4 regions of the Streptomyces sp. NPDC051243 genome follow, and region 3 is predicted to be linked to each of the others. Evidence: riboswitches for the same ligand, from Rfam matches in the RefSeq annotation. Region 3 holds a riboswitch; each other region holds the start of a gene.

Region 1 (7,780 bases), on a different contig from region 3:
CTCGTGCATTGCGCCACCGACTGGGAGCCGTACGCCGAACAGATGCTCGAAGTTCTGACCGCTCATCCCGACTTCGAGAACACCCGGGCCGACGGTGGTTTCGCGCCCCGTCCCCGGTTCCGGCCGCTGACCCGTTTCGAGGGGCAGGGACTGGACAAGGGTCATGTGGTGAACGACCTGCTCTTCCGCCGCGTACAGCCGTAGGAGCAGCGGGAAGAACAACCGGAGGCCGGAAGGCACCCGGAGGCCGGAAGAAAACCCGGACGCCCGGAAGGAACACCCGGACGCCTGGAAGAAACACCCGGAAGACATCTGGAAGACGACCGGGAAAACCAGCAACCGACAGCAAACCCCCATCGGCGCCAGAGCCCCTCGCGCTGCTGCGGGCGGCGCCCCTGTCTCGTTAGGGTCGATGACGTGGCCACCAGTCCCCCGTACCCGACGCACCCCACCGGTCCCACCGGCGGCGCACTGCGGCACGCGCACTGGTGGCAGAAGCGGTGGGTGCGTTACGGCGCGCTCACGACGCTGCTCACGCTCTCCGGGCTGGTCATCCTCGCCCTGGTGCGCGAGCAGACCGGCACCGAGGGGTTCCTGGTCGGGCTCGGACTCGCCGTGCTGCCCGTGCCCCTGCTCGTCGCCTCCTTCCGCTGGCTGGACCGGGTCGAGCCGGGCCCTTGGCGGAATCTGGTGTTCTCCTTCGCCTGGGGCGCCTTCGCGGCGGCACTGATAGCGATCATCGCCAACAGCTTCGCGACCCGGTGGATAGCGATAGCGACCGCCGACCCGTCGCACGCCGACACCCTCGGCGCGACCGTCATAGCGCCCATCGTGGAGGAGACGGCGAAGGCGGTCGCCGTACTGCTCGTCTTCCTCTTCCGCCGACGGGACTTCACCGGGATCGTCGACGGCGTGGTCATAGCCGGGATCACCGCAACCGGCTTCGCCTTCACCGAGAACATCCTCTACCTCGGTACCGCCTTCGGCACCGACCAGCTCTCCGGCGACCGCGGCATCGCCTCCGTCACAGCGGCGACCTTCTTCGTCCGCGTGATCATGTCGCCCTTCGCGCACCCCCTCTTCACGGTCCTCACCGGCATCGGCTTCGGCATCGCGGCGCTGTCGGGTCCGCGCCAGCATGTGCGCCGCGTTCTCCTCCCGATCTCCGGGCTGCTGCTCGCCATGGGCATGCACGCGATGTGGAACGGCTCGTCGGCCTTCGGCGAGTACGGGTTCTTCGCCGTGTACGCGGCCTTCATGGTGCCCACGTTCGGACTGCTGACCTGGCTGGTGATCTGGACACGGCAGCGCGAGCTGCGCACCGTGCGCGAGGAACTGCCCGCGTACGTCATGGCCGGATGGCTGGCCCCGAGCGAGCCCTTCGCGCTCGCCTCGATGCGGGCACGGCGGATGGCCCGGCAGTACGCACGGCGGCGCGGGGGGCCGACGGCGGCCCGGGCGGTGGCGCAGTACGAGGCCTACGCCACGTCGTTGGCGTTCCTACGGCACCGGGGGCGCCGCGGGCGGGCCGGCGCGGACTTCGCCGTACGGGAACGGGAGCTGTTGCACGAGCTGTGGGGGCGGCGGGGTTTCGCCCGCCCGGCGCTGGAGCACGCGGTGACGGCTGCGCAGGCTTGGCCGGCCTACCGGTACGCGGCGCCGGTGCCGGGCCATTGGCAGCCGCAGCCCCAGCCCCAGCCATACGGGCAGGGTTACAGCAGTCCGGCGGCGCCCTACCCCGCGTACAACCCGTACCGGACGTAGTGAAGGGCCGCGCATCGCGGCCCCGCTCAGTCAGGCGGACGCCGCCGTCAGCCTGCCCACCTCCTCCTCCGTCAGCCGCAGCTCCCCCACGCCCAGCAGTGCCGGCAGTTGCCCGACCGTGCGGGCCGAGGCGATCGGGGCCGCCACCGTCGGCTGGGCGGCCAGCCAGGCGAGGGCCACCGTGGCCACCGGGACCTCGTGGGTCTGGGCGATCTCGTCCAGGGCGGCCAGCACCCGGCGCCCCCGCTCCGTCTCCAGGTGCTTGCCGGCGCCCGCCGCGCGGGGGCTGCCCACCGTCGTGCCGGCGCGGTACTTGCCCGTGAGGAAGCCGGCCGCCAGGGCGTAGTACGGGATCGCCGCGAGGCCCTCACGCTCGGCGAGGTCCTGGAGGGCGCCCTCGTAGGTGCCACGGGAGACCAGGTTGTAGTGGGGCTGGATGGCGACGTAGCGGGCGAGGCCCTCGCGGTCGGAGAAGGCGAGGGAGGCCTCCAGTCGCTCCGCCGAGATGTTGGAGGCGGCGATGTGCCGTACCTTGCCGGCCCTCACCAGTTCGTCCAGCGCGCCGATGATCTCCTCGACCGGCACTTCCGGCTTGTCGAAGTGGGTGTAGTAGAGGTCGATGTGGTCGGTGCCGAGGCGGCGCAGGGAGGCGTCCGCGGCCGCCTTGATGTTGGCCGCGGTCAGGCCCTGGAAGTCGGGGTGCTGGCTGACCTTGGTGGCGATCACGACGTCCGAGCGGTTGCCCCGCGCCTTCACCCACTTGCCGATGATGGTCTCGGACTCGCCGCCCGCATTGCCCTCGACCCACGCCGAGTACGAGTCGGCCGTGTCGATGAAGTTGCCGCCCGCCGCCGCGTAGGCGTCGAGCACGGCGAAGGACTGGGCCTCGTCGGCCGTCCAGCCGAAGACGTTGCCGCCGAGGCAGAGTGCGGAGACCTCGAGACCGGAAGAGCCGAGCTTGCGAAGAGAAGTCATGCTCTACGTCAACCGCCGTGCTGGAGCGCCCCATTCCGGCACGGCGACAAAGTTCCCGTAAACCCTGTGGGCACCCCCCCGCCAAGCGGAGCATCTAGGCTGGGGGAAGGTTTCTTCCGTACGGGGTGAGGGCCGGTCAACTGGCCCTGGGGGGACGGCGATGAGCCGAAAGAAGGGCGTCCTGTGGCTGCTGGCCCTGGCCGCCGTCGCGTTCACCGTCACCGTCGTCTGGGGCTTCATCCGGCTCGACAACGACGTCGACAACCCCGAGGGCGGCTTCTCGGGCTGGCAGTGCGCGAGCCGGTCCGGCAGCTGCGATCCCTGACCGCTGCCACGAGCCCGAAACGCCGACGAGGGCAGACTCTGCCTCGCCGGCGTTCACGACGCGTCCTCCCGCCGGTCCGCACGACCGACGTCTCCAAGCGATCAGGAGATCGCCCCCGGGGTCAGACCGAGAGTCCCTTGCCCTGCAGCCAGGCCATCGGGTCGATGCCGTTCGTGCTGCCGTCGGGGTGGACCTCGAGGTGCAGGTGGGCGCCGGTCACGTTGCCGGTGGCGCCGACGCGGCCGATGACGTCGCCCGTGTTGACCTTCTGGCCGACGCTGACGCTGATCGACGACTGGTGCGCGTACCAGATCTCGGTGCCGTCCTCGAGGGTGAGCACCGTCTTGTAGCCGTAGGAGCCGTCCCAGCCGGCGAAGGTGATCGTGCCGGTGTGCACCGCCTTGATCAGCGTGCCCGACGGGGCGGCGAAGTCGAGGCCCGTGTGGTAGCCGGAGGACCAGTAGGCGCCGGCCTGGCCGAAGGTCGAGGTGACGGTGTACGAGGAGGTCGGCAGCGCGTACTGCTTGGCCAGCTCGGCGAGGCGCTCGGCCTCGGCCTTCTTGCGGGCCTCCTCCTCGGCGGCGGCCTTGGCGGCGGCGGCCTTCTCCTGGGCTTCCTTCTCCGCCTTGGCGGCCGCGGCGGCGGCCTCCTTCTCGGCGGCGGCGATCGCCTCCGCGGCGGCCTTGTCGTCGATCTGGTCCTGCTGCAGCTCGGCCTGCGCGATGATCCGGCTGCGCAGCGCCTCACCGGCGTCGGTGCTGGTGCCCTGAACGCTCTCCTGGGCCGTCTCCCCCATGGTGCTGAGCGCGGTGGTCGCGTCCTCGGCGGCCGCGGCGGAGTCGTCGTCGGAGATCAGCGGCAGGTCCGGCATGGTGATGGCGACCGGCGGCTTGCCGCTGTTCGCGCTGGCCATGCCGCCCGCGCCGACGGCGGCTATGACGCCGACGCCGAGAACCGTGGAGCTGCGGGCGAGTCCCCCGCCACGCTGCTTGGCGACGCGGTGCCTGCCACGTACGGGACGAATGGACTCCGCGGTGGGGTTCCACTCCTCGAACGGGCCCTCGTCGGTGCGGTAGCGGTCGTAGCCGAAGGTGTCGGTGCTGCGCTGACTCGGCACGAACGGGGCTTGCGTAGCAGGCCTGTTGGACGCCACGTGGGCGTACTCCTTTCCTTCCTTCTCGCCTACCGGGTTAGCTGACGGGTTCGGAGCAGGAAGGTCTCCTACGCGCGTATACCAACCGTGACTTCACGGTGGAATCCGCGCGATTCACCCCAGGGTGGTGGTTCCCCGGCTCCCTTGCGGGACTCGGCGCGTGAGCACGGAGCCGCCTCTTGTGACGGCTGGGACGACCGCGCTGCGTTATCGAACGTTAATAGACCCGGGGTGCGGATTCCAAGCTGTTCCACTTGATCATTAACGATTTTCGCCTGGACTTACGGGTCATGAGCGGGCCAAATCGGGCGAGTTGGCCACGGCTCAGGAGGCACACAGGTATTGACGGTATGTCAGTTGTTATCGGAGGGCGGTCGCCTGCTCACGGCAGGTGACAACGATCAAGGGCGCCGTACGACGACTTCGACGGAGACGGGGTGGGAAACACTCAGGGCCGGAACTGACTGATCAGTTCCGGCCCTGAGTCTTCAGTAGCGGGGACAGGATTTGAACCTGCGACCTCTGGGTTATGAGCCCAGCGAGCTACCGAGCTGCTCCACCCCGCGTCGGTGACTCCATAGTACGCCATCGGCGGGACCCGAAGCACACGGCTTTCCGTGACCCCTCTCTCATCGGAACGACAGGTGCGTGTTCGGCGCCTTGGCCCGCTCCTCGTATTCCGGCAGCACCACGACATCCACTCCCTCGGCCGCCAGCACCCCGGTCCCGTCCGCCCCCGTCACGAACGTGTCCGGCTCCCGCCAGGCCGTCACCACCCGCCGGACCCCCGCCGCCAGGATGAGCCGCGCGCAGGGCATGGGCCTCGAGGCGCGGCGGGTGCAGGGTTCGAGGCTGCTGTACACCGTCGCGGACGCCAGCCGAGGATCGTCCGGCGCGATCTTCGCGAGCGCCGCCTCCTCCGCGTGCACCACGAGGTCGCCGCCCTCCCTGGAGTACCCGCGCGCCAGCTCGGTCCCGTCGGCGGCCACCACCACCGCCCCGACACTGAACGCCGTCTCCGACGGCGGGCACTGGGCCGCGAGGTCGCACGCCCGGGCCAGCCAGTGCCGGTCGGCGGCGGAGGGCAGGACACCGCCTCCCGGCGCCGTGGGCTCGTAGCGCATCAGCACGACGTCCTCGATGCGCCGTGTCTCCAGCAGGCGCAGCCGTCCGCCCTGATATCCGCCCGGCCCGAACAGCCGCGGCGCGTCCGGGTCGCCGACGAACAGCGGCGCCAGCACCAGCTGCAGCTCGTCCGCGAGCCCCTGCTGGAGCAACTGCGTGTGGATCGTGCCGCCGCCCTCGACCATCAGCCGCTCGACGCCGCGCGCCTCGCGCAGGTGCGTCAGCAGAGCCCGCCAGTCCAGCTCCGCGCCCAGCGCGACCACGTCCGCCGCGACCGGCGTCCGCCGCAGTCGCTCGGCGCCCTTCTCCGTCGTGTAGACGATCTTCCCGCCGCCCGTGTGCCAGAAGTTCGCCGCCGGATCCAGCTCGCCGGACGCGCTGACCGTGACCTTCAGCGGATACTCGGGGCTGCCGGAAGCCACCCGCGTGGCCCGGCGCTCGGCCGAGTTCACCAGCAGCCGCGGGTTGTCCGCCCGGATCGTGCCGGCGCCGACGAGGATCGCGTCCACGGAGGCCCGCACCTCGTCGACCCGGTCGAAGTCGGCGGGGCTGGACAGGAGCAGGCGCTCGGCGGTGGTGTCGTCGAGGTATCCGTCCAGGGAGACGGCGGCGGAGAGCAGGACGTAGGGGTACGACGAGGGCATCGGCGCGCTCCCTTTCGGAGCCGGAGTGGAACCGGGGCAAGGCGGGGCTTGGTTCAAGTTTGAAACAAACCTACACTGGTGGCATGACGACTCGCTGGCTCACCCCCGATGAGCAACGCGCCTGGCGCGCGTACATCGCCGCCGCCATGCTCGTGGAGGACGCGCTGGACCGGCAGCTCCAGCAGGAAGCCGGCATGCCCCACCTGTATTACTCCATCCTCGCCACCCTGTCCGAGGCACCGGAGCGCCGGCTGCGCATGACCGACCTCGCGGAGGGACTGAAGATCACCCGCAGCCGGCTGACATACGCCGTCTCGCGCCTGGAGAAGGACGGCCTGCTGCGGCGCGAGAACTGCCGCTGGGACAAGCGGGGCAGCATCGCGACGCTCACCGACGAGGGGATGCGGGTCCTGGAGAGCGCGGCGCCGGGTCATGTCGAGACCGTACGGGCGCTGCTCTTCGACCGGCTGAGTCCGGAGCAGGTCGGGCAGCTGGAGGAGATCTTCACGGTGGTCGGCGAGGGGTTCCAGGAGGAGGGCGCGGGTGCCGCCGCGGATGACGTGCCGTGGCGTCGGCGTTCCTCCAAGTCCTGTTCGTGACTTGGGCGACTTGGTGACCCGCACGACAAACTTGTTGCTTCAAATTTAAAGCATGGGGTAGGGTCCTGGTCCGAGGAGCTGCTTCAAATCTGAAGCAGACGGCCACGTACGGAACCCGGAGAACCCGCATGCCCGACTTCACCGCCGCCGCCACCCAGCGCGCCCGCGTCCGGGTCCCGCTGCGCTTCCACGACGGCTACCGCGTCGACACCGAGTTGGTCACCTTCCACGGCCTCGCCGACGGCCAGGAACACGTGGCCGTCGTCCTGGGCGACCCGGCCCCCGGCACCACCCCGCTGGTCCGTCTGCACTCCGAGTGCCTGACCGGCGACGTCTTCGGCTCGGCCCGCTGCGACTGCGGCCCCCAGCTGCGCGAGGCCGTCGAGCGCATCGCCGAGCGCGGCGGCGTGCTGCTGTACCTGCGCCAGGAGGGCCGGGGCATCGGCCTCTACAACAAGCTCGACGCGTACGCCCTCCAGGACCAGGGCCTCGACACCTACGCCGCGAACGCCGCCCTGGGCCTGCCCGAGGACGCCCGCGACTACACGGCGGCCGCCCAGATGCTGACCGCCCTCGGTATCGGCGAACTCGACCTGCTCTCCAACAACCCCGACAAGGCCGACCAGTTGCGCGCCCTCGGCATCGATGTCCGCGACCGCGTCCCGACCGGCGTCTTCGCCACCCCGGACAACGTCCGCTATCTGCGCGCGAAGGTCCTGCAGACCCAGCACACGCTGCCGCTGGGCGAGCTCGCGGGGCTCAACGCGGGCTGAGCGACGGCGAGACGGCAAGACGAAGGGGCGGGCGCCCGGCATCGGACGCCCGCCCCACAGTCGTAGGTACGACGACTACGGCGTGACCTTCTCGATGGTCACCCCGCCCACACCGGCGGTCGTCCCGCGCGTGTTCACCAGCCGTACCTCACCGAAGAGCTGCCGGCCCTCGGGCACGGCCCGCGCGACGGTGACGTTCGCCGACACCTTCGCGGTGTCGCCCGTGCCGAGCTTCACCGGCGACTCGTCGACGGTGACCGAGCCGAGCGCGGTGGAGAAGAACGCGTCCCGGTAGTCGAACTCGGTCGAGCCGGACGGCACCTCGAAGCCGACGACCTCGACGGTGTACGTACCCGCGGCCGGGTTCGCGACCGAGACCGCCTCCTCGGAGTCGCCGTCCGCGGACTGGCCGACGAGCTTGC
Region 2 (7,780 bases), on a different contig from region 3:
GGAGCCCGGTGTAGATGACCTCCATGCCGGCGTCGCGCAGCGCCCGCGCGATCACCTTGGCCCCCCGATCGTGGCCGTCGAGTCCCGGCTTGGCCACCACCACGCGGATCGGACCGGCTGCCACAACCATCACTGCCTCCATGAAGCGACTACATCCATCCGTACCGACAAGTACCGCTCATGTATGAGTTATGCCGCACACGACGTACATGTCATACATGGTGCGCGTATCGCACTTTTCCGTCGCTCACCGCGCCGGACGTGCCACGACGACACGGACGCCCGGGCCACGCCGCCCGGGGAAGTGAACGAACGTTATCTCCAGCATCCCGCAACCGGCAGTTTCGCGGTGCAGACCGAGGGGGAAATCACACAGAGGGACACGTTCGCCGCGCACCGTTCCACATCTCTGCGGCACACGGGCCGCACAACGCGGCACGCGCGTCGCAGCGGGACCAAGCGCAACGGGAGCCGCAACGAGGTCGCCGCACCACCGCGCCGCAGGGCCGCGCGACATGGTGGTGCGGCGCATCGACGGTGGTACGAAGGGCACGTAGGGCAGGTAAGGCACGACAGCGGGGAGCCTCGTCGCCACACCGGCAGGGAGCCTCGTCAGGTCCTCGGCGCACCATGGCCCACCGGGCCGACTCACGTCGCGCGCCTCGCCTGCCCCATGCGCCCTCCGGACACGCCGCCGGCCACCTCGGCCGCGACTTCCCACGAGGGCACACGGGGGCCGGAGCCGTCCTCCTGCGTGCCGCAAGGAGGTCGGCCATGAAGGTCACCGGGGCAGCACTCCCCTTTCTTCCGCTCTGTCGGCGCCTGCTCCCGAGCAGGCTCGCCGGCCTCTCCCTGGCCCTACTGAAGGCGACCGCCCTGGAGCTCGCGATCCTTGCCGGACACCTGCTCCTGTACCCCTCCGGAATCACCCAGGAGCGCCGGGCCGCCCCCGCGCTCCCCGCACAGGACTCCCCGGACCCCCGGGGAACCACCCCACTGCCGACGGAGACAAATCCTCCGGTCGTCCTGCTGCACGGGTTCATAGACAACCGCTCGGTCTTCGTCCTGCTGCGCCGCAATCTCGCCCAGCACGGCAGGCACCAGGTCGAGTCGCTCAACTACTCACCGCTGACCTGTGACATCCGCATCGCCGCCGAACTGCTCGGCCGGCACATAGAGGAGATCTGCGAGCGCACCGGCAGCCGCCAGGTCGACATCGTCGGGCACAGCCTGGGCGGGCTCATAGCCCGTTACTACGTGCAGCGCCTCGGCGGTGACGTCAGGGTCCGCACGCTGGTCACGCTCGGCACACCGCACTCCGGGACCAGTGTCGTCCCGCTGGCCAACGCGCACCCCATAGTGCGTCAGATGCGCCCCGGTTCACCGGTCCTGGAGGAACTGGCCCGGCCCGCGCCCGGCTGCCGTACGCACTTCGTGAGCTTCTGGAGCGACCTCGATCACCTGATGGACCCGCTCGAGACGGCCTGCATCGACCACCCGGACCTGATGGCGCAGAACGTCCGCGTGAGCGGCGTCGGCCACCTCGCCCTGCCGGTGCACCCCGCCGTGGCGACCGGAATACGGCAGGCCCTCGACTCGGCCGGGACAGGAGCCGAGGCCACCACCCGCGCAGACGGCCTGACCGTGGCGTAAACCGGCACCCCGCGACGCACCCTCGGCATCCGCCTCGGCATCCGCCTCAACACCCGACTCACACACGCCGCACAGCCTCGGGACAGCCGAGCGACATCGAACAACCTTCGAACACAAGGCCAAACTCGCGCCCGCAGTCCGCCAAAACACGGCCGAATGCCCGTTTCCTGCGCGCGCGAAACCTGCCGAAGATTGTCGTGCCCGCGTACCGCCGGGTACAGTCGCCGCACTGCTCTGGCAGCCCCTGTTGTCGAGGCGAGAGAGAAGTTGGTGAACGATCGTCACCCGTCGGGGACCATGACCTCCCCGGCTCAGGCTTCCGATGCCGCCTCGGCGCATTACGCGTCGTACGGCGCCCAGGAAGCCCACTACGGTGACTCCACCACGTACGGTGCGTACGACGCCACCGGATTCGACGCCACCGGCCACACCGCGACCTTCGACGCGGACCCCCTGTTCGGCAGTCTCCCCGGTGAGAGCACGGGCGCGTACGACGCCACGCAGTGGTCCACGGGCAGCCAGCACACCCTGAACTACGACGCGTACGCGGCCCAGCACCACGCCGCCTACGACTCCGGCGCGTACGACACCACCGCCTGGGCGACGGGCCAGCAGCAGCTCCCCTTCGTCCCGCACCAGGCCACCGGCCACGACGCCTCCGGCCAGTGGGACGCGAGCGCCTGGCTGCAGCCCGACCAGTCCGGCGCCCCGGCCGACCAGGCCCAGCAGTGGGAATGGGGCACGCAGACCTTCGAGACGGGCACGTACGACGCCACCCAGTGGAACTCCGGCGGCGGCGTCACGCAGGCGGCCGACGAATACGAGCAGTCCGCAGAATCCTTCGATCAGCAAGCGACCGCCCACTTCGAGCAGATCGAGCACGGCGTCCCCACGGCGTACGACGACCCCACGGCGTACGACCACCCGACCGGCTACGACGGCTCCGCCCAGGACGGCGTCGAGCTGACCGCCCCCGGTGAACTCCCCGACGCGGCCCCGCTTCTCGATGGCCAGGAGGAGCCCGCCCCGGTCCCCTCCCCGCGCGCCGCAGCCCGCAGCGGGTCCCGCTCCCGCCGCCGTACGCCGCCCAAGCGCTCCGCGCTGCTGACGGTCGCCGTGCCCTCGGCGTGTGTGATGGGTGTGGCGGGCATCGCCGCCGCTTCCGTCGGCAGCCTGACCGACGACAAGGACACGTCGACGACCGCGTCCGACGCGACCGCCGTCAAGCCGTCCACCGCGAACAACAAGCTGGACACCCAGCTCGAGAGCCTCTCCGCGGGTGCCGACGACTTCGCCGACCGGGCCAGCCGTACGCAGGAGCGCATCGACCTCAAGGCCCAGCAGGCGGCCGAGAAGAAGAGGGCCGCCGAGGAGGCGGCCCGCAAGGAGCGGCTGCGCCCGAAGTTCGCGATTCCGGTCGCCAACCACGGCCTCAGCGCCTACTTCGGTCAGTCCGGCATCAACTGGATGTCCGTGCACACCGGTATCGACTTCCCTGTGTCGTACGGCACGACGGTGATGGCCGCGACCGACGGCACCGTTCGCACCCAGTGGAACAGCGCCTACGGCAACATGATGATCGTGACCGCGAAGGACGGTACGGAGACGTGGTACTGCCACCTCTCCAGCTACCGTGTCGCCTCCGGTACGACCGTCAAGGCCGGTGATCCCATCGCGTACTCCGGCAACTCCGGCAACTCGACCGGCCCGCACCTGCACTTCGAGGTCCGCCCGGCCGGTGGTTCGCCGATAGATCCGCTCTCCTGGCTGCGCAGCCACGGCTTGGACCCGACGTAAGGCAGCGCACACCACTCACTCGATGAACCCCCGCCATTCCAGCGGAGGTTCATCGCATGGGCGAGCTAGAGCTTCTCCACCGGCGCGTACCGCAGCAGCAGCCGCTTCGGCTTGGTGTCCCCGAAGTCGATCGTCGCCTCGGCGTTCGCGCCAGTGCCCTTCACCGCCGTGACGGTGCCGAGCCCGAACTGGTCGTGCGTGACCCGGTCCCCGACCGCCAGCTGGACGACCGGCTTCTCCGAGGTCCGCCGGGTGGCGAAGCCGGACGCGCCGGACGCCGACGAGCGCGAGCGGGACGAAGACAGCGAGGCCGCCACACCGGCAGCGGGACCGGAGGCCACGGACGCGGTCGCCCCCGTCCGCTTCCAGTCCACGTGGGCCGCCGGGATCTCCTCCAGGAAGCGGGAGGGCGGGTTGTACGACGGCTGTCCCCACGCGCTCCGCATCGACGAGCGCGTCAGATACAGCCGCTCACGCGCGCGCGTGATGCCGACGTACGCGAGCCGCCGCTCTTCCTCCAGCTCCTTCGTCTGGCCGAGGGCACGCATGTGCGGGAAGACGCCGTCCTCCATGCCGGTGAGGAAGACGACCGGGAACTCCAGGCCCTTGGCGGTGTGCAGGGTCATCAGGGTGATGACGCCTGAGCCGTCCTCGTCCTCGTCGGGGATCTGGTCGGAGTCGGCGACGAGCGCGACCCGCTCCAGGAAGTCCGCGAGTCCGCCGGAGGCCTCGCCCTCGCCCGACTCCTGCTCGAACTCCAGGGCCACGGCGGCGAGTTCCTGAAGGTTCTCGATACGGGTCTCGTCCTGGGGATCCGTGGAAGCCTGCAACTCGGCGAGATAGCCGGTCCGTTCGAGCACCGCCTCCAGGACGGTCGCCGGTCCCGCGCCGGACTCGACGATCGTACGGAGCTCCTCCATCAGCGTGTTGAACCGCTTGACGGCGTTGGTCGACCGCGCGGCCATGCCGTACGCCTCGTCGACGCGCCGCAGCGCCTGCGGGAAGCTGATCTTCTCGCGCTGGGAGAGAGCGTCGATCATCGCCTCGGCACGCTCGCCGATGCCCCGCTTGGGGACGTTGAGGATCCGGCGCAGGGGCACGGAGTCCTCGGGGTTGGCCAGCACCCGCAGGTAGGCCAGGACGTCCCGGACCTCCTTGCGCTCGTAGAAGCGAACCCCGCCGACGACCTTGTAGGGCAGCCCGACGCGGATGAACACTTCCTCGAAGACACGGGACTGGGCGTTCGTCCGGTAGAAGACGGCGACGTCACCTGCCTTCGCCTCGCCCGCGTCCGTCAGTCGGTCTATCTCGTCGGCGACGAACTGCGCCTCGTCGTGCTCGGTGTCCGCGACATAGCCGGTGATGCGCGCGCCCGCGCCCGCGTTGGTCCACAGGTTCTTGGGACGGCGGGACTCGTTGCGCTCGATGACCGCGTTGGCGGCGGAGAGGATCGTCTGGGTGGAGCGGTAGTTCTGCTCCAGCAGGATGGTGGTCGCGTCCGGGTAGTCCTCCTCGAACTGGAGGATGTTGCGGATGGTGGCGCCGCGGAAAGCGTAGATCGACTGGTCGGCGTCACCCACGACACACAGCTCGGCGGGCGGGACGTCGTACTCGCTGGGCGGCACGTCGACGGGGTGCTCGCGGGTGCCGACGAGCTCGCGCACGAGCGCGTACTGCGCGTGGTTGGTGTCCTGGTACTCGTCGACGAGGACGTGCCGGAAGCGGCGGCGGTAGTGCTCGGCGACGTCCGGGAAGGCGCGCAGCAGATTGACCGTCGTCATGATCAGGTCGTCGAAATCCAGCGCATTGGCCTCGCGCAGCCGCGACTGGTACAGGGCATAGGCCTGGGCGAGGGTCTTCTCGAAGCCGTCACTCGCCTGCGCCGCGAAGTCCTCCTCGTCGATCAGCTCGTTCTTCAGGTTGCTGATCTTGGCGCTGAAGGACTTGGGCGGGAACCGCTTGGGATCGAGGTCGAGATCCCGGCAGACGAGCGCCATCAGCCGCTTGGAGTCGGCGGCGTCGTAGATCGAGAAAGAGGACGTGAAGCCGAGCTTCTTGCTCTCCCGTCGCAGGATGCGCACGCACGCGCTGTGGAAGGTCATCACCCACATCGCGTTCGCGCGCGGGCCGACGAGCTGCTCGACTCGCTCCTTCATCTCACCCGCGGCCTTGTTGGTGAAGGTGATCGCGAGGATCTGCCCCGGATGCACATTCCGCTCGGCCAGCAGGTGGGCGATGCGGTGGGTGAGCACACGCGTCTTGCCGGAGCCGGCGCCGGCCACGATGAGCAGCGGGGTGTCCGAGTGGACGACGGCCGCCCGCTGGTTCTCGTTCAGCCCCTCCAGCAGCGCGGCCGCGTCGATGGCCGGCCGCGGGGCGCCGTCGCGGTAGTAGGCGTCCCGGTCCGGAGGCACGTCGAACTTCCCGCCGAACAGATCGTCCGGAACTGACTCCGGAGCGTGATCGTCCTCGGGCGGAGGCGGGGGTTCCTCCTCATGGGCCCGTGGGGCCTGGAGGTCCGCCAGGAAGCTGTCGTCAAAGAGGCTGCTCATCGCTCTCCGAGTCTAGGGCGCCCCACTGACAGCCCGCGGCCGACCCGAGAACATCGCCCGTTTCGACACTCCGCGATCTCCCCGCACACCCCGCCGGGACCCCTCTCACCCTCCATGACGCGCCCGTCACAATCCGCGATCGAAAACAGACGGAAGCCGCCCTCCACCCAAACAACACCAAAACCCGCCACACGCCCCCCAACCAACCACCACCGACGGCAAACAACGGCAAGGTCACGAAAATGTATCGGGCATATCGAACATCAACCTTCACAGGGGCCACACGAGTTGGCTACCGTGCCGGACAGGCCGCACGACCCCCACCGGCGAACGTCGCCGGGCCGCGCGGCCTCCGCCGAGTCCGGCACGCCACCGCGCAGCCGGAGCCGGGGACCCACCGAACCTCTGGGGTGAATCGGCCCGACTTCCCTCCCGGGAACGGCCGTAGGGCAACCCTTCCGAACCACCCGCCCGAACCCGACAGCTAACTCGGTAGGCGGAGCACGGAAGGAGTCGCCTCCCTTGGCGTCGCACCGCAAGTCGCGTCCCGCGGGTACGCGCGTAGCAGGCATACGGACCCCCGCCCTCGCCACGGCGGCCCTCACCTCCGTGGCCCTGCTGTCCCAGACGGCCAACGCGAGCCCCTCGACGGACGACAAGCCGAGCCTCGAAGAGGTCGAGAAGAAGGTCGACGACCTCTACCGCCAGGCGGAGTCGGCGACCGAGAAGTACAACGCGGCCAAGGAGAAGACCGCGAAGCAGCGCAAGCGCGTCGACACCCTCCTCGACGACGTCGCCAAGCGCACCCAGGAGCTCAACGAGGCGCGCGAGGAACTGGGTTCCTTCGCGGCCGCCCAGTACCGCACCGGGGCCGCCGCCCCCGACACGGCGACCTTCCTCCTGGCGGACACCCCGCAGGACTACTTCGACCAGACCCAGCTGATGGACCGCCTGACCGGCCGTCAGAAGCAGGCGGTCGACGACTACTTCACGCAGCAGTCCGCGACGATGAAGAAGCGCCAGGAGGCCGCCCAGAGCCTCGAGACGCTCACCGAGTCGCAGAACGACCTGCAGACCGCAAAGACCACGGTCCAGACGAAACTGTCCGACGCGCGCGAACTCCTCTCCAAGCTGACGGCGGAGGAGAAGGCCCGCCTCGCCGCGATCGAGAAGCGCAAGCAGGAAGAGGCCGCCCGCAAGGCCGCGGAGCTGGCCCGCCAGCAGGCGGAGGCGGAGGCCGAACGCGAGCGCCAGGAGGCCGCGGCCGCCCAGCAGCAGGAGAGCACCGAGTCGCCGTCCGACTCGAGCACCTCGGACTCGTCCTCCCCGGCCACGGACTCCTCGTACGCTACCAAGGCCGAGAAGGCTTTGGCCTTCGCCCGCTCCCAGATAGGCAAGCCGTACGTCTGGGGCGCCACCGGCCCCGACTCCTACGACTGCTCCGGCCTCACCCAGGCCGCCTGGAAGGCCGCCGGCGTGGACATCCCCCGCGTCACCTACGACCAGGTCAACGCCGGCACCACGGTCTCCCTGGCCAACGCCCAGCCCGGCGACCTGATCTTCTTCTACGACGACGTCACCCACGTGGGCATCTACATCGGCAACGGCATGATGATCCACGCCCCCAAGCCGGGCGCGTACGTCCGTGAGGAGTCGATCTACTACGACGGAGAGTCGTCCATCCACAGCGTGGTCCGCCCGGCCTGACGCATACGCGCGCGTGGGCCCCATTCCGCCGGCTCCGTGGGGGTCTGCCTGGCCGCACGCCCACGGAGCCG
Region 3 (7,780 bases):
TTCCCCGGACTGCCCGGACAGCTCGGACAGCTCGGACAGCTCGGACAGCGTCACGCACGCTCCCTTGCTCCACCACTCCGGCAGCATCGCGATCGCCTCGTCGCCGAGCGGATTGACCCCGGGCCCCGCCGCCAGCGAGTGCGCCACCAGCACATGCAGGCACTTCACCCGGTCCGGCATACCGCCCGCACTCGGGAAGCCCGTCAGCTCCTCGATCTCGTCGCGGCGCCGGATGTAGTCCTCGTGGGCGGAGCGATACGCGGCGGCCAGCTCCTCGTCGGTCTCCAGCCGCGCCGTCATCTCCTTCATCACGCCGTTCGCCTCCAGCGTGCCGATCGCCGACGACGCCTTCGGGCACGTCAGGTAGTACAGCGTCGGGAAGGGCGTGCCGTCGGGCAGTCGCGGGGCCGTCTCGACGACGTCCGGCTGACCGCACGGGCACCGGTGCGCGATCGCGCGCAGCCCGCGCGGCGGACGCCCGAGCTGCTGCTTGAAGGCCTCGACGTCCGCGTCGGTGGGCTCGGTGCGCGGGGTGGGCGGCGGGGGCGTTTCCATGCCTGTACGAAAGTCTCTCTGAAGTATCTGTCGGTTCACTGGTCGGAGGCGTCGGCCTTGTCGATGCCGTCCCAGATGTTCGAGTACCAGGGGCGGTCGGCCGCGGCGACGTCGGCCCTCGACTGCTTGGCGGCGTCCGGGTCGACCACGATGAAGCCGGTCTCTCCCGGCATCACGTAGTGCAGCCGCTGCCGGATCTGCTGTTCGGCGTACGCGTCGTCCTGCCAGCGTGCCTTGGTGTCGCGCAGTTGCTCGACCCGTTTGGCGGCCTCTTCCTTCTGCCGCTCCAGATCGGCGATCTCGGCGCGCTGGGAGACGTACTGCCTTATCGGGTAGGCGAGCGCCACGACCATGGAGCAGACGACCAGCGCGAGCAGCGCGGCGCGTCCGGTGAGCCTGGAGCGCCGGGCCTGCCGCTTGGTCTGGGAGCGGTAGACACGGGCCGCCGTCTGCTCGCCGAGCAACCGGATCCTGGTCGCGGTGGAGAACCGGTCCCGGTCCTTCACGGCCATTTTCCCCGCCTCCCGTTTCACACGCGTACGTCCCCGCACACGGTACGGGACCGAGTACGGGGACGTACGTATGACTGGCTAAGGCTTAACCCGGTATGGGTCAGCCTGGTCAGCCCTTGTACCGCGGGAAGGCCGAGCGGCCGGCGTACACCGCCGCGTCGTCGAGGATCTCCTCGATGCGCAGCAGCTGGTTGTACTTGGCGACGCGCTCGGAGCGGGCCGGGGCGCCGGTCTTGATCTGGCCGCAGTTGGTGGCGACGGCCAGGTCGGCGATGGTGACGTCCTCGGTCTCGCCGGAGCGGTGGGACATCATGCACTTGAAGCCGTTGCGCTGGGCGAGCTCGACGGCGTCCAGGGTCTCGGTCAGCGAGCCGATCTGGTTGACCTTCACCAGCAGGGCGTTGGCCGCGCCCTCCTCGATGCCGCGGGCCAGGCGCTCGGGGTTGGTGACGAACAGGTCGTCGCCGACGAGCTGGACCTTGTCGCCGAGCTTGTCGGTGATGGTCTTCCAGCCGTCCCAGTCGTCCTCGAACAGCGGGTCCTCGATGGAGACGAGCGGGTACGCGTCGACGAGCTCGGCGTAGTACTCGGTCATCTCGGCGGCGGAGCGCGCCTTGCCCTCGAAGAGGTAGGAGCCGTCCTTGTAGAACTCGGACGCGGCGACGTCGAGCGCCAGGGCGATCTGCTCGCCGGGGGTGTAGCCGGCCTCCTTGATGGCCTCGAGGATGAGGTCGAGGGCCTCACGGTTGGAGCCGAGGTTGGGGGCGAAGCCGCCCTCGTCGCCGAGGCCGGTGGCCAGGCCCTTGCTCTTCAGGACCTTCTTGAGGGTGTGGTAGACCTCGGCGCCCCAGCGCAGCGCCTCGGAGAAGGTCTCCGCGCCGATCGGGGCGATCATGAACTCCTGGATGTCCACGTTGGAGTCGGCGTGCGAGCCGCCGTTCAGGATGTTCATCATCGGCACCGGCAGCAGGTGCGCGTTCGGGCCGCCCAGGTAGCGGAAGAGGGGGAGGTCGGAGGCCTCGGAGGCGGCGTGGGCGACGGCGAGGGAGACACCGAGGATGGCGTTGGCGCCGAGCGAGCCCTTGTTGTCGGTGGCGTCCAGGTCGAACATGGCCTGGTCGATCAGGCGCTGCTCGGTGGCGTCGTAGCCGACCAGCTCCGGGCCGATCTGCTCGATGACGGCGAGGACGGCCTTCTCGACGCCCTTGCCCAGGTAGCGGTTGGTGTCGCCGTCGCGGAGCTCGATGGCCTCGAAGGCGCCCGTCGAGGCGCCGGACGGAACGGCGGCACGACCCGTGCTGCCGTCGTCGAGGCCGACCTCGACCTCGACCGTGGGGTTGCCTCGGGAGTCCAGGATTTCCCGGGCTACGACGACGTCGATGGACGGCACGAGCATCTCCTTCTTGGGATGTGACGCGGGTACGCAGACCGCGGTGGGTGCTGCGAGATGAGCCTAACCGGCTCCGGCGGATCGGCCAGCGGTCGACCGCCCCGTGGACGGAACCGAGAGCGAATTGTTTCCGAACGGAACAAAAACGCGGTGCGGAGTTCCGGGGTCCCGGGGGAAAAGAAAACCCCGCCCCGGTGCGTACGGGGGAAGACGCACCGGAGCGGGGAGCCCGTGGGGACGGGGGTGGCCCTCACGAGGTCTTCACTATGAGGTCCACGGATGTGAGGGCGCAGTGGTTCAGCTACCGAGGCACTGTTACTTCAGGTGCAGCTGCTGACCCGGGTAGATCAGATCGGCGTCCTCGACGATGTCCTTGTTGAGCTGGAACAGCTTCTCCCAGCCGCCCTTGACGTTCTGCTTCTCGGCGATCGTGCTGAGGGTGTCACCCTTGACGACCTTGTACTCGCCGTCGCCCTTCTTGACCTTCTTGCCGGTCGGGGTGGTGACGGTCTTGCTCGACTTCTTCTCGGCGGCCGGACGCTCGGCGGAGCGGGAGGCCGACTGCTGCTCGGTGGAGCGGGTGGTGCTCTCACTGCTCTGCGAGGAGCCGCCGGCGGAGGAGCCGGTGTAGGCGGCGCTGGACAGGCCGGTGCCGCAGTGCGGCCAGGCGCCCTTGCCCTGGCCCGCGAGGACCTTCTCGGCTATCTCGATCTGCTGGGCCTTGGTGGCCTGGTCGGCGGTGGCGGCGTACTTCGTGCCGCCGTACGCGGCCCAGGTGGAGGCGGAGAACTGCAGACCGCCGTAGTAGCCGTTGCCGGTGTTGATCGACCAGTTGCCGCCGGACTCGCACTGGGCGACGGCGTCCCACTCCGAGGCGGTGGCGGCCGAGGCGCTGCCGGCCGCCATCAGCGGGGCGGCGACGGCGGCGGCGCCGGTGACGCCGACGACGGCGATGGCGCGAGCGGCCTTGGACGGACGACGGTGCTTGCCCTTGCTGGAAAACAGCATGGAGAGATCCCCTCACCGACGCCTGCGAGGTGAGCTGTCGGGTTCGGGCCGGTTGAGTTGCCCGGCCGCGCACGTTCGCCTTCCGGCTCCCGCTGCGCGACTTCACCCCAAGCCGACTCCGGCCGTGCGGCCCCGAAGGGCCTCAACTGCCGGACCCGGCGCAAACCTTGGGTCCCCCGCTCCTGCCTACGGCGCTTGACGCGACGACTGTTCCCGTACGGCCGCCGGCAGGATTCGGCGTGACGGCTGTCGGGGCTCGCACTGGTGGCGAGCGATCACGACCGTAGACACTCGATTCCCGGAATTACAAAGACGATCAGGGCTTCTGAGATCTATCTCTCACTGCAGCTAAAACGGACATTCAGGAGCGAAGTGGGGCGCGAACTCCCGCTGCTTTTCGCCCTATTCGGCAGGGACTTCGAGGGTCTGACCGGGGAAGATGTGGTTCGCGTCAGCGCCGATGTCCTGCTTGTTCGCCTGGTACAGCGCCCGCCACCCGCCGTCGAGGTCAAGGGAGTCGGCGATCGAGGCGAGAGTGTCGCCGGCACGGACGGTGTACGAGGCATGGCGGCCGGAGGACTTGACGGCGCCGTCGGCAGCCCCGCTCTCGTCGGCACTGGCACCGCGATGACGCCCGGAGCCGGCCGCGGAATCGGCCTTCGCGGCGTCGACGGCGCCGGTGTCGACAAGACCCCAGGAGCCCGCCCCCTGCTCCGAGTTGCCCTGGTCGTCACTTGTCGGCGTCCCCGTGGGGGAGCCGTCGGGCGACTGGGAGATCTCCGCGCCGTCGGATGTGCCGGACTTTGCGGAGCTGTCGGCCGTGGAGGGGGAAGCAGGCGAAGAGGAGAGATTCTCGGACGATTCGGACGAATCACCCGAAGAACCGCTCGACGAGCCGGGCGAATTCGAGGCACTGGAGGAGCTCGAGGAGTCCGAGGAGCTGTTCGACGACTCATCGGATTCCGACGAACCGGACGAACCCGACGAGCCGGATGACTGGGATGAGCCGGATGAGTTCAATGAATCGAGCAATCCGGAGGATCCGGATACTTCGGACGGGGAGTCCTCCTCCACGCCGGTGTCTAGGTCGACCGAGCCCGACTCCTTGGTGAGCCCGCTGAGCAGTCCGCAGGTGCGCCAGGCGCCGACACCCCGGTCCGCGAGGATCTTCTGGGCCACGGCGATCTGCTGGGAGCGGCTCGCCAGGTCGGGGCTCGCGGCATAGTCGAGGCCGCCGTACTTGTCCCAGTCCTCCTGGGTCAACTGCAGTCCGCCGTAGCGTCCGTTGCCGGTGTCGGCGCTCCAGGAGCCGCCGCTCTCACAGTCGGCCACCTTGTCCCAGACGCTGCCGTCGGCGGCGCTCGCACCCGTGGCGCCGAGGAGCGGGATGGCGATGGCGGAGCCGGTCACTCCGGCCGCGACGAGGAGAGCCGGAGCCTGACGGGGGCGTCGGTGACGACCGTTCCCGGAGAGCATGCGGGGACCTTTCGCGAGACAGCAGTGAACACGGCGCCCGAAAACCTGTGCGCCATCGTTGATCCGTGAAGTTATCGGCAGACGATCACTTGTCACAAGTTAATGCCGCGCAGATCACGTGAAGATCACAGACTTGAGCGCGCGTCACGTCTGCGGTGGCGGACGAACTCACCCAAGCGGGGTGAACTCCACCGGAAGCGTGCGCAGTCCGCGCATGATGAGGCCGCCGCGCCAGCGCAACTCGGCCGGATCCACGGCGAGTTCCAGATCCGGCAGCCGGGTGAGGAGTGTGGCGAGGGCGGTCTGGCCCTCCAGACGGGCGAGCGGGGCGCCGAGGCAGTAGTGGATGCCGTGGCCGTAGCCGAGGTGCTGGTTGTCGCGGCGGCCGAGGTCCAGGACATCGGGGTCGGCGAACCGCTCCGGGTCCCGGTCGGCGGCGGCCAGGACGACGAGAACGGGGTCGCCGGCCGCGATGTGCTGCCCGCCGATGGTGAGGGGCTCGGTGGCGAAGCGCCACGTGGCGAGTTCGACGGGGCCGTCGTAGCGCAGGAGTTCCTCGATGCCGGTTTCCAGGAGGGCGGTGTCGTGGGCGGCGAGGGAGGTCTGCAGGCGGGCGCGCTGCTCGGGGTGGGTGAGCAGGGCGTAGGTGCCGTTGCCGATGAGATTGACGGTCGTCTCGAAGCCGGCGAACAGCAGGATGAAGGCCATGGCGGCGGCCTCGTTCTCGGTGAGGTGCTCGCCGTGGTCGGAGGCGCGGATGAGGCCGGAGATGAGGTCCTCGCCGGGGGTGGGGGCGTCGGGGAGTGCCTCGCGCTTGCGGTGGATGAGGTCGGCGAGATAACCGCGCATCTTCTTCACGGACCGCGCGACGCCGCCCCTCGGCCCGCCCTGGTGGCGGATCATCATGCCCGCCCAGTCCCGGAAGTCGTCCTGGTCCTCGCGGGGGACGCCGAGCAGGTCGCAGATGGCGTAGATGGGGAGCGGGAAGGCGAACTCGTGGATGAGATCGGCGTTCCCCTTCTGCGCGAACCCGTCGATGAGGTGGTCCGTGAGCTCCTGCACGCGCGGGGCGAACTCGGCGACCCTGCGGGGCGTGAAGGCCTTGGAGACGAGCCGGCGCAGGCGGGTGTGGTCGGGCGGGTCGATGTTGAGCAGATGCGTCATCAACTCGGCCTTGCGCTCGCCCGGGATACCGGTCTTGCCCTTGGCGTGGGCCGGTTCGTCATGGTGGGCCGGGTTCTTGGACAGACGGCTGTCGGCGAGGGCTTGCTTCGCGTCGCCGTAGCGGGTGACCAGCCAGGCCTCTACGCCGCTGGGAAGGCGCGTGCGGTGCACCGGGGCGTGCTCGCGGAGCCAGGCGTAGGCGGGATAGGGGTTGGTGGCGAACTCCCAGGTGAAGAGGTCGGGGGGTTCGGGGGTGGGGCTGGTGCGGCTGGGTCGGTCGGTCACTCCTTGACGGTATCCGCCCGCCCGGCGAGCACGTTCCGCGCGGCGTGGTCCCCGGGCGGGAGAGCAGCCAGGCGGAAGGCGCACGCTGCCGGGGCGTGGACGGACCGGACCGCGTCCGGTGTCAGGTCACCGGACCTCTGCCCTCGCTCTCCACCTGACGGATCTCGTCCCGGAACGCCCGCGCCGCAACCCGCAGTGCCGCCTCCGGGTCCACCCCGGCCGCCTCCGCCCGCACCGCCATGGCCAGCAGCTCGTACCCGACGCCCTCGCCCGACGGCAACGGCACCTCCAGGCCCGCCGTACGCACCCGCGACGCCAGCTTCGCCGCGAGGGCGAGGCCCGGCTGGCCCAGGGGTATGCCCTCGGTCACCGACTCCCGCTGCTTCTCGACGGCCTTCGTGCGCAGCCAGTGCTCCTTGACCTCCTCGGGGGTCGTCGCCGTCTCGTCGCCGAAGACGTGCGGGTGGCGGTGGATGAGCTTGGCGACGATGCCGCCGGCGACGTCGTCGATGGAGAAGGGGGCCTGCGGGTCCTCCTCCGCGATACGGGAGTGGAAGACGACCTGCAGCAGGACGTCGCCCAGTTCCTCGCGCAGCTCGTCGCGGTCGCCGTCCTCGATCGCCTCGACCAGTTCGTACGCCTCCTCGATGCCGTACTTCGCCAGGCCCTTGTGGGTCTGCTGGGAGGACCAGGGGCACTCGGCGCGGATGCGGTCCATGACCTGGACGAGGTCGAGGAGGCGGGCGCCCGGGAGGTCGTAGGAGGCGGGGAGCAGTTCCAGTTCCGGCATGCTGACGCGTCCCGAGCCCGCGAGTCGTGCCAGGCCGTCCGTCAGAGCCGGCTCACCCTCGCCCGTCGCGACGACCACGACCGTGTGGCCGCCCGCGCAGGCGGCGATCAGTTCCTCGGCGGTCGGGGCGGCCTCGTCGACCGTTATCCCGGCCTCGCGCAGATACGGCAGCTGCGGGTGCGCGCCGTCCGCGCACAGCACGCGGTCGGCGCCGTGCAGCGCCTGCCACGCGGGCCAGGACAGCAGGCCGGGCGCCACCCGGTGGCTGGTGGTGAGCAGGACGATGCGGCCGGGGGCGGCTTCGGAGCTGGTTGCGTTCACGATCCGAACGTAACCCACGTCGCCGACGGCACCCCGAGTTGTCCACAGGCCGGGGGCCGCCGTCTGCCGTCACATCGGCTGCTGGATCCCCGCCGCCGTCACCTCACGCACCCACGGCGTCTTCGCGTCCGCCCGGCTGCTCTTCTTGACGTCCCAGGTGCCGTAGCGCGGGTTGAGGTCGATGTCGAGTTTCCTGGACGCCTCGGACAGGGCGTTCCAGAAGGCGGGCTTGCCGGTGTCTGTGCCGAGCGAGGTGGCGAGCTTCTGGGCCTCGAGCTG
Region 4 (7,780 bases), on a different contig from region 3:
ACGGGCGCGTTCGCCGTCGCCGCGCGCCACCGCGTCCACGATCGCGCCGTGCTCGGTCCAGTACTCCACCGGGTCGGCCGGCGACTCCACGGCGTACATCCACGCGATCTTGTGCCGCAGCTGGGTCAGCATCGAGGTCAGGGCGGGGCTGCCGGAGGCCTGGGCCAGCGTCTCGTGGAACCAGCCGCCCAGGGAGCGCAGATCGTCGCTGTTACCCCGCCTGGCCCGCTCCTGGCCAAGCCTCACCAGGCCGCGCAGGACCTTCAGATGGGCCTCGGTGCGCCGCTGGGCGGCCCGGGAGGCGCCGAGCGGCTCCAGGAGGGTACGCATCTCCAGCAGGTCGGCGGCCTCCTGCTCGGTCGGCTCGGCGACGCACGCGCCCGCGTGCCGCCGGGTCACCACGAAGCCCTCCGCCTCCAGGGTGCGCAGGGCCTCCCGCACGGGGACACGGGAGACGCCGTAGCGGCGCGCGAGGAGTTCCTCGGTGAGCCGGCTGCCACGCTCGTAGACACCGGCGACGATGTCGTCCCGGATCGCCGTGCACACCGAGTGCGCCGGAATACGCATGACCGACCTCCGCCTTAATCCCCGTGAAACGTCGACGAATGACGTGTGTTCAGTGACTCTATTGCAACCGGCCGGAATTTCCGACGGCGGACCGGAATCCATGGATATTTTTTGGACAGCGGTTCGTGCGAAACACCGAAAGCCCCGGCCAGGAGAGCCGGGGCTTCGGGGAGCGGAGCCAGTGCCGTCGGACGACCAAGCGGGCATCGTCAGACGATCACGGGGATGGTGAGCCTCCACGCGGGTGGAAGTGGAAAGGGTCACACACGCGGGCGCGTGGAAGGCGTCACCTCCGCGCGCGTGGGAGTCGTCAGACCCCTCACGCGCGCGTGGAGGGCGTCAGAGGTTCACGCCGTGCGAGCGGAGGTAGGCGACGGGGTCGATGTCGGAGCCGTACTCCGCCGTCGTACGGGCCTCGAAGTGCAGGTGCGCCCCGGTGACGTTGCCGGTGGCGCCGGACAGGCCGATCTGCTGGCCCGGGGTGACCGTCTGGCCCACCGAGACGCCGACGGACGACAGGTGGCCGTACTGGGTGTACGTGCCGTCGTTCATCTTGATCACGACCTGGTTGCCGTACGCCCCGCCCCAGCCGGCCTCCACGACGGTGCCGGAGCCGACGGCGTGCACGGAGGTGCCGCTGGCGGCGTGGAAGTCGACGCCCGTGTGGCTGCCGGAGGACCAGACGGCGCCGCCGGCCTTGTAGCCGGTGGAGACGTACGAGCCGGAGATCGGGGCCACGTAGGACAGCAGACGCTTGCGCTCGGCCTCGCGAGCGGCGCGTTCCCTGGCCTCGCGCTCCTTCTTGGCCTTCTCCGCCGCCTTCTTGCGCGCGGCGTCCTCGGCGGCCTTCTTCGCCGCGGCGGCCTCCTTGGCCGCCTGCTCCTGGGCGTCGGCCTGGGCGTCGATCTGGTCGGCGATCGAGTTGTCGACGCTGATGACGGGTATGAGGCCGGTCTGTTCGGCGGCGGGTTCCGCGGCGAGTGCCGGGGCGGCCAGGGTGCCCATGACGCCGGTGGCGGTGAGGGCGGCGACGCCGGCCGCACGGGCCGTCGTGCGCTCGAACCGGCTGGGCCGGCGGTGCTTCCCGGTGGGGCGGTTCTTCCCGGTGGCGCAGGTGAACGCCATGTAGTGGCTGATCCTTTCCTTCCTTCTCGCCTACCGGGTTAGCTGACGGGTTCGGAGCAGGAAGGTCTCCTACGGACCCCCTCGCCTTCGCGCGGGCGTCCGATTCACCCCAGGGACTACGGGTGGGTCCCCGGCTCCCCTGGCTCGCGCCGTACGGGGACTCGGCGATGACTGTCCGGTGCCGCGGGCGCGGCGCACTGCCTGACGGACAGCCCGGAAGACGCTAAACGGGACATCTTTCAATCCCCAAATGGATCCCGGATTTTGTAGCGCATCCCACAGGCCAGACAGGCAACCTCTCCTCAATTCGGGCATAAAGGGGCCCTGGCGACTCTGTCGTCACCAGGGCCCCTACGCGCGCGCGGCGCCGTAATGCACCGTCTACTCGGCTGCCACCACGGTGACTTCGCCGATGCCGAGGGCCTCGACGGGCTCCCGGATCGCGGCCGCGTCGCCGACGAGGATGGTCACCAGGCGGTCCGCCGGGAAGGCGCTCACGGCCGCCGCGGTGGCCTCGACGGTGCCGGTCGCGGCGAGCTGCCGGTACAGCGTCCCCTGGTAGTCGTCGGGCAGGTGCTGCTCGACCTGGTCGGCCAGCGTGCTCGCCACGGACGCGGCGGTCTCGTACTTCAGCGGCGCGACACCGACGAGGTTCTGCACGGCGAAGTCCCGCTCGGCGTCCGTGAGGCCTCCCTCGGCGACGCCACGCAGTACCGTCCACAGGTCCTGCAGCGCGGGACCGGTGTTCGGGGTGTCGACGGAGCCGCTGATGGCGAGCATGGCCGCGCCCGTGCCGTCCGGGGCGGAGCGCAGGACCTGCCCGAACGCGCGCACGCCGTAGGTGTAGCCCTTCTCCTCGCGCAGGACCTTGTCCAGCCGGGAGGTGAGGGTGCCGCCGAGGCAGTACGTGCCGAGCACCTGCGCCGGCCACACGCGGTCGTGCCGGTCGGGGCCGACCCGGCCGATCAGCAGCTGCGTCTGGACGGAGCCGGGGCGGTCCACGATGACGACGCGGCCGGTGTCGTCCGCGGTCACCGGCGGGACGGGCCGCGGCTCGGCCGGGGAGCCGGTCCAGGCGCCGAGGGTGTCGCCGAGCAGGGCGTCGAGGTCGACGCCGGTGAGGTCGCCGACGACCACGACGGTGGACGTGGCGGGGCGGACGTACCGCTCGTAGAAGGCCCGCACGCCCGCGGAGTCGATGCCCGCGACCGTGTCCTCGGTGCCCTGGCGCGGCCGGGACATGCGCGAGGTCGCCGGGAACAGCTCCTTGGAGAGCTCCTTGGCGGCGCGGCGCGAGGGGTTGGCCAGCTCGTGCGGGATCTCGTCGAGCCGGTTGCGCACCAGGCGCTCGACCTCGGCGTCCGCGAACGCGGGCGCCCTGAGGGCGTCGGCGAGGAGGTCGAGCGCCTTGGGCAGGCGGGAGACCGGCACTTCGAGGCTGACGCGGACGCCTGGGTGGTCCGCGTAGGCGTCGAGGGTGGCACCGCAGCGCTCCAGCTCGGCGGCGAACTCCTCGGCGGTGTGCTTGTCGGTGCCCTCCGACAGGGCGCGCGCCATGATCGTGGCGATGCCGTCGAGGCCCTTCGGCTCGGCGTCCAGGGGCGTGTCCAGGAGCACCTCGACGGCGACGACCCGCTGGCCCGGGCGGTGGCAGCGCAGGACCGTCAGGCCGTTGTCCAGCTTGCCGCGCTCGGGCGCCGGGAAGGCCCAGGGCCGGGCCTGGCCGGCCTGGGGCTGCGGGTGGAACTCCATGCTGGCGAGCTCGGTCACTGCGCCGACTCCTCGTTCTCGTCGGTGGTCTCGGCGGCCTCGGCTGCGGTCGGCTCGTACACGAGCACCGCGCGGTTGTCGGGGCGCAGGCGGGCCTTGGCGACCGCCTGGACCTCCTCGGCGGTGACGTCGAGGACGCGCTGTACGGCGGTGAACGCGAGCTGGGGGTCGCCGAACAGGACGGCGTACCGGCACAGTTCGTCGGCGCGGCCCGCGACGGTGCCGAGCCGGTCCAGCCACTCGCGCTCCAACTGGGCCTGCGCGCGCTCCATCTCCTCGGCGGTGGGGCCCTCCTGAGCGAAGCGGGCGAGCTCCTCGTCGACGGCCGACTCGATGACCGGGACCTCGACGTCGCCGGAGGTCTTCACGTCCAGCCAGCCCAGGGAGGGCGCCCCGGCCAGGCGCAGCAGGCCGAAGCCGGCCGCCACGGCCGTACGGTCGCGGCGTACGAGCCGGTTGTAGAGGCGGGAGGACTCGCCGCCCCCGAGCACGGTCAGCGCCAGGTCGGCGGCGTCGCACTCGCGCGTGCCGTCCTTCGGGAGCCGGTAGGCGGCCATCATCGCGCGCGCGGGGACGTTCTCCTCGACGACCTCGCGCAGCTGCTCGCCGATCACGTCGGGCAGCGAGCCGTCGCGCGGCTCGGGCTTGCCGTCGTGGGCCGGGATGGAGCCGAAGTACTTCTCGACCCAGGCGAGCGTCTGCTCCGGATCGATGTCGCCGACGATGGACAGGACGGCGTTGTTGGGCGCGTAGTAGGTGCGGAAGAACGCGCGCGCGTCCTCCAGGCTGGCCGCGTCCAGGTCGGCCATCGAGCCGATCGGCGTGTGGTGGTACGGGTGTCCGTCCGGGTACGACAGGGCGGTCAGCTTCTCGAAAGCGGTGCCGTACGGGACGTTGTCGTAGCGCTGGCGGCGCTCGTTCTTGACGACGTCCCGCTGGTTCTCCAGGCCCTCCTCGTCAAGCGCCACCAGGAGGCTGCCCATGCGGTCGGCCTCCAGCCACAGCGCGAGCTCCAGCTGGTGGGCGGGCATGGTCTCGAAGTAGTTGGTGCGCTCGAAGCTGGTGGTGCCGTTCGGCGAGCCGCCCGCACCCTGGACGAGCTCGAAGTGGCCCGTGCCCTTCACGCTTGCCGAACCCTGGAACATCAGGTGCTCGAAGAGGTGGGCGAGTCCGGTACGGCCCTTGACCTCGTGGCGGGAGCCGACGTCGTACCAGAGGCAGACCGCGGCGACCGGCGTGAGGTGGTCCTCGGAGAGCACCACGCGCAGGCCGTTGGCCAGGCGGTGCTCCGTCGCGGTGAGGCCGCCGGATTGTGCCTCCGGTGTGGCCGTGTGACCCATGGGCAAGGTGTCCTTCCGGTCGCGTGCACTGCGTTCTGCCGAGCGGTTCGGCTTCAGTTCCTGCCACTGTATGCAGCGTCCGAAGGGTCGGCGAAGTTCCCGGTCAGAACGCCGTGCCCGTACCGGGGTGAACGCGGGCGGGGGCCGCCGCGGAGAACGGGCATCGGGCAGGGCTCGGCGCCCCGTACCGGGGGACCGCCGAAGAGGACGGGGAAGGCGGGGACCGGCCGTTCCCTCGCCCCGGCGGAATCCGCGCGACGGTCGGCGGCAGGCCGGCGCATCGCACGCGCGCGTGCCGTCGGTACGGCAGTGGGCGCGCAGTCGTCCGCGCCGGTGAGAGCCCGGCCCGGCACGGTGCCCGCGATCACTCCGGCGAGTGAACGGTTGCGCGGCGCGAGCTTGCCTTCGTTGAACGGCCGCCGATCGCGACGGTCCGTACCGATCCTTTCCTGCCCGGGCCGCTGTCCGGCGTCGCACGCGACAGGCACCAGGCTGTCCCAGGGCGCACGCGGCAGGCGGAGGCTCTTCCGCGTCGCCGCACGCGGCAGGCGGAGGCAACCCCGCGTCGCCGCACGACATGCGCATGACGCCACCGCGTCCCAGGATCTGCGCAGGACGCTGTCCGTTATCGCGAAACATGGCCAGGCAGCCACCAGGCACCGCGGCGGACACCTCGCGGCGGACACGGACCGCGGCCACCACGAATCGGGCGGTCCACAGCGAGAAGGGCGGGCTCGGCCAGGGCGGTTGGTGCCCGGTACCACCCGCCGGTCGCAGGCGGGGCCGTGCGTCGGCGACACTTCTCGGACGCCGGGCGGGAGCCCAACATCGGGTCCTGGTCGATGCTTGTCAGTGCCGCGGTCCACAATGGTCCGCGTCAGATCCCGTCAACGCTTCAGCAAGGAGCCGGCAGCGATGGCCCGCCGCAGCACGAAGACCCCGCCGCCCGACGACTCGTACGAGGAGAGGATCCTCGACATCGACGTCGTCGACGAGATGCAGGGCTCCTTCCTCGAGTACGCGTACTCGGTCATCTACTCCCGCGCCCTGCCGGACGCCCGCGACGGCCTCAAGCCGGTGCACCGCCGCATCGTCTACCAGATGAACGAGATGGGCCTGCGTCCCGACCGCGGCTATGTGAAGTGCGCCCGCGTCGTCGGCGAGGTCATGGGTAAGTTGCACCCGCACGGCGACGCGTCGATCTACGACGCCCTGGTGCGCATGGCCCAGCCCTTCTCGATGCGCGTCCCGCTGGTCGACGGCCACGGCAACTTCGGCTCCCTCGGCAACGACGACCCGCCGGCCGCCATGCGGTACACCGAGTGCCGGCAGGCCCAGGCGACGAGCCTGATGACCGAGTCGATCGACGAGGACACTGTCGACTTCACCCCCAACTACGACGGCCAGGAGCAGGAGCCGGTGGCGCTGCCCGCCGCCTTCCCGAACCTCCTGGTCAACGGCGCGTCGGGGATCGCCGTCGGCATGGCCACGAACATGCCGCCGCACAACCTCGGCGAGGTCATCGCGGCCGCCCGCCATCTGATCCGCCACCCGAACGCGGATCTGGACACCCTGATGAAGCACGTCCCGGGCCCCGACCTGCCCACGGGCGGCCGGATCGTCGGCCTCTCCGGAATCCGGGACGCGTACGAGACGGGCCGCGGCACCTTCAAGATCCGCGCCACGGTGGAGATCGAGACCGTGACCGCCCGCCGCAAGGGTCTGGTCGTCACCGAGCTGCCCTTCACGGTCGGCCCGGAGAAGGTGATCGCCAAGATCAAGGACCTGGTCGGTTCGAAGAAGATCCAGGGCATCGCCGACGTCAAGGACCTCACCGACCGCGAGCACGGCCTGCGCCTGGTCATCGAGATCAAGAACGGCTTCGTGCCGGAGGCGGTCCTGGAGCAGCTGTACAAGCTGACGCCGATGGAGGAGTCCTTCGGCATCAACAACGTCGCGCTGGTCGACGGCCAGCCCCTCACCCTGGGCCTCAAGGAGCTCCTCGAGGTCTACCTCGACCACCGCTTCGAGGTCGTACGGCGCCGCAGCGAGTTCCGCCGCGGCAAGCGCCGCGACCGTCTCCACCTGGTCGAGGGCCTGCTGACGGCGCTGCTGGACATCGACGAGGTCATCCGCCTGATCCGGTCCAGCGAGAACTCCGCGCAGGCCAAGGAGCGCCTGATGGAGCGCTTCTCGCTGAGCGAGGTCCAGACCCAATACATCCTCGACACTCCGCTGCGCCGCCTGACCAAGTACGACCGCATCGAGCTGGAGGCCGAGAAGGACCGGCTCAACCAGGAGATCGCCGAGCTGACCCGGATCCTGGAATCGGACGCGGAGCTGCGCAAGCTGGTCTCCTCCGAACTGGCCGCGGTGGCCAAGAAGTTCGGCACCGAGCGGCGTACGGTCCTGCTGGAGTCGGCGGGCGCCCCGGCCGCCGCCGTACCGCTGCAGGTGGCGGACGACCCGTGCCGTGTCCTGCTGTCCTCGACGGGTCTGCTGGCCCGTACGGCGAACGGCGACCCCTTCGCGGACGCCGAGGACGCCAAGCGCACCAAGCACGACGTGATCGTCTCGGCCGTGCCGGCCACGGCTCGCGGCGAGGTGGGCGCGGTGACATCCGCGGGCCGCCTGCTGCGCATCAACGTCATCGATCTGCCGCAGCTGCCGGAGACGGCGTCGAGACCGAACCTGTCGGGCGGCGCACCGCTGTCGGAGTTCGTCTCGCTGCGGGACGGCGAGACGCTGGTCTGCCTGACCACACTCGACGAGTCCTCGCCCGGCCTGGCGCTCGGCACGGAACAGGGCGTCGTCAAGCGTGTGGTGCCGGACTACCCGTCCAACAAGGAGGAGCTGGAGGTCATCACCCTCAAGGAGGGCGACCGGATCGTGGGTGCGGTGGAGCTGCGCACCGGTGAGGAGGACCTGGTCTTCATCACGGACGACGCCCAGCTGCTGCGCTACCAGGCCTCGCAGGT

Evidence for each region. A riboswitch is a leader RNA that binds a small molecule or an ion and turns the genes downstream of it on or off. The one in region 3 is predicted to bind cyclic di-AMP.
Region 1: another riboswitch for cyclic di-AMP. It lies ahead of ACIBAG_RS42015 (M23 family metallopeptidase); the one in region 3 lies ahead of ACIBAG_RS06770 (transglycosylase family protein).
Region 2: another riboswitch for cyclic di-AMP. It lies ahead of ACIBAG_RS43160 (NlpC/P60 family protein); the one in region 3 lies ahead of ACIBAG_RS06770 (transglycosylase family protein).
Region 4: another riboswitch for cyclic di-AMP. It lies ahead of ACIBAG_RS33760 (M23 family metallopeptidase); the one in region 3 lies ahead of ACIBAG_RS06770 (transglycosylase family protein).

The regions. Positions count from the first base shown of each region.
Region 1 covers NZ_JBITES010000024.1:19,793-27,572, forward strand. Annotated here, with positions in the region: gene trmB (tRNA (guanosine(46)-N7)-methyltransferase TrmB) at 1-204, shown strand, start outside; gene ACIBAG_RS42000 (PrsW family intramembrane metalloprotease) at 418-1,764, shown strand; gene ACIBAG_RS42005 (aldo/keto reductase) at 1,795-2,739, opposite strand; gene ACIBAG_RS42010 (hypothetical protein) at 2,900-3,064, shown strand; gene ACIBAG_RS42015 (M23 family metallopeptidase) at 3,186-4,217, opposite strand; cyclic di-AMP (ydaO/yuaA leader) riboswitch at 4,229-4,386, opposite strand; tRNA gene ACIBAG_RS42020 (tRNA-Met) at 4,710-4,783, opposite strand; gene ACIBAG_RS42025 (dihydrofolate reductase family protein) at 4,847-5,986, opposite strand; gene ACIBAG_RS42030 (MarR family winged helix-turn-helix transcriptional regulator) at 6,070-6,585, shown strand; gene ribA (GTP cyclohydrolase II) at 6,714-7,358, shown strand; gene ACIBAG_RS42040 (S8 family serine peptidase) at 7,434-7,780, opposite strand, start outside.
Region 2 covers NZ_JBITES010000025.1:123,205-130,984, forward strand. Annotated here, with positions in the region: gene ACIBAG_RS43140 (cobalamin B12-binding domain-containing protein) at 1-130, opposite strand, end outside; gene ACIBAG_RS43145 (esterase/lipase family protein) at 775-1,653, shown strand; gene ACIBAG_RS43150 (M23 family metallopeptidase) at 1,951-3,450, shown strand; gene pcrA (DNA helicase PcrA) at 3,516-6,002, opposite strand; cyclic di-AMP (ydaO/yuaA leader) riboswitch at 6,346-6,516, shown strand; gene ACIBAG_RS43160 (NlpC/P60 family protein) at 6,525-7,709, shown strand.
Region 3 covers NZ_JBITES010000002.1:621,201-628,980, reverse strand. Annotated here, with positions in the region: gene ACIBAG_RS06785 (DUF501 domain-containing protein) at 1-555, opposite strand, end outside; gene ACIBAG_RS06780 (septum formation initiator family protein) at 591-1,067, opposite strand; gene eno (phosphopyruvate hydratase) at 1,177-2,457, opposite strand; gene ACIBAG_RS06770 (transglycosylase family protein) at 2,773-3,465, opposite strand; cyclic di-AMP (ydaO/yuaA leader) riboswitch at 3,470-3,669, opposite strand; gene ACIBAG_RS06765 (transglycosylase family protein) at 3,868-4,941, opposite strand; gene ACIBAG_RS06760 (cytochrome P450) at 5,110-6,390, opposite strand; gene ACIBAG_RS06755 (nucleoside triphosphate pyrophosphohydrolase) at 6,512-7,501, opposite strand; gene ACIBAG_RS06750 (SurA N-terminal domain-containing protein) at 7,571-7,780, opposite strand, start outside.
Region 4 covers NZ_JBITES010000015.1:136,245-144,024, forward strand. Annotated here, with positions in the region: gene ACIBAG_RS33755 (GntR family transcriptional regulator) at 1-567, opposite strand, end outside; gene ACIBAG_RS33760 (M23 family metallopeptidase) at 907-1,692, opposite strand; cyclic di-AMP (ydaO/yuaA leader) riboswitch at 1,706-1,869, opposite strand; gene ACIBAG_RS33765 (M16 family metallopeptidase) at 2,074-3,462, opposite strand; gene ACIBAG_RS33770 (M16 family metallopeptidase) at 3,459-4,802, opposite strand; gene ACIBAG_RS33775 (DNA topoisomerase (ATP-hydrolyzing) subunit A) at 5,718-7,780, shown strand, end outside.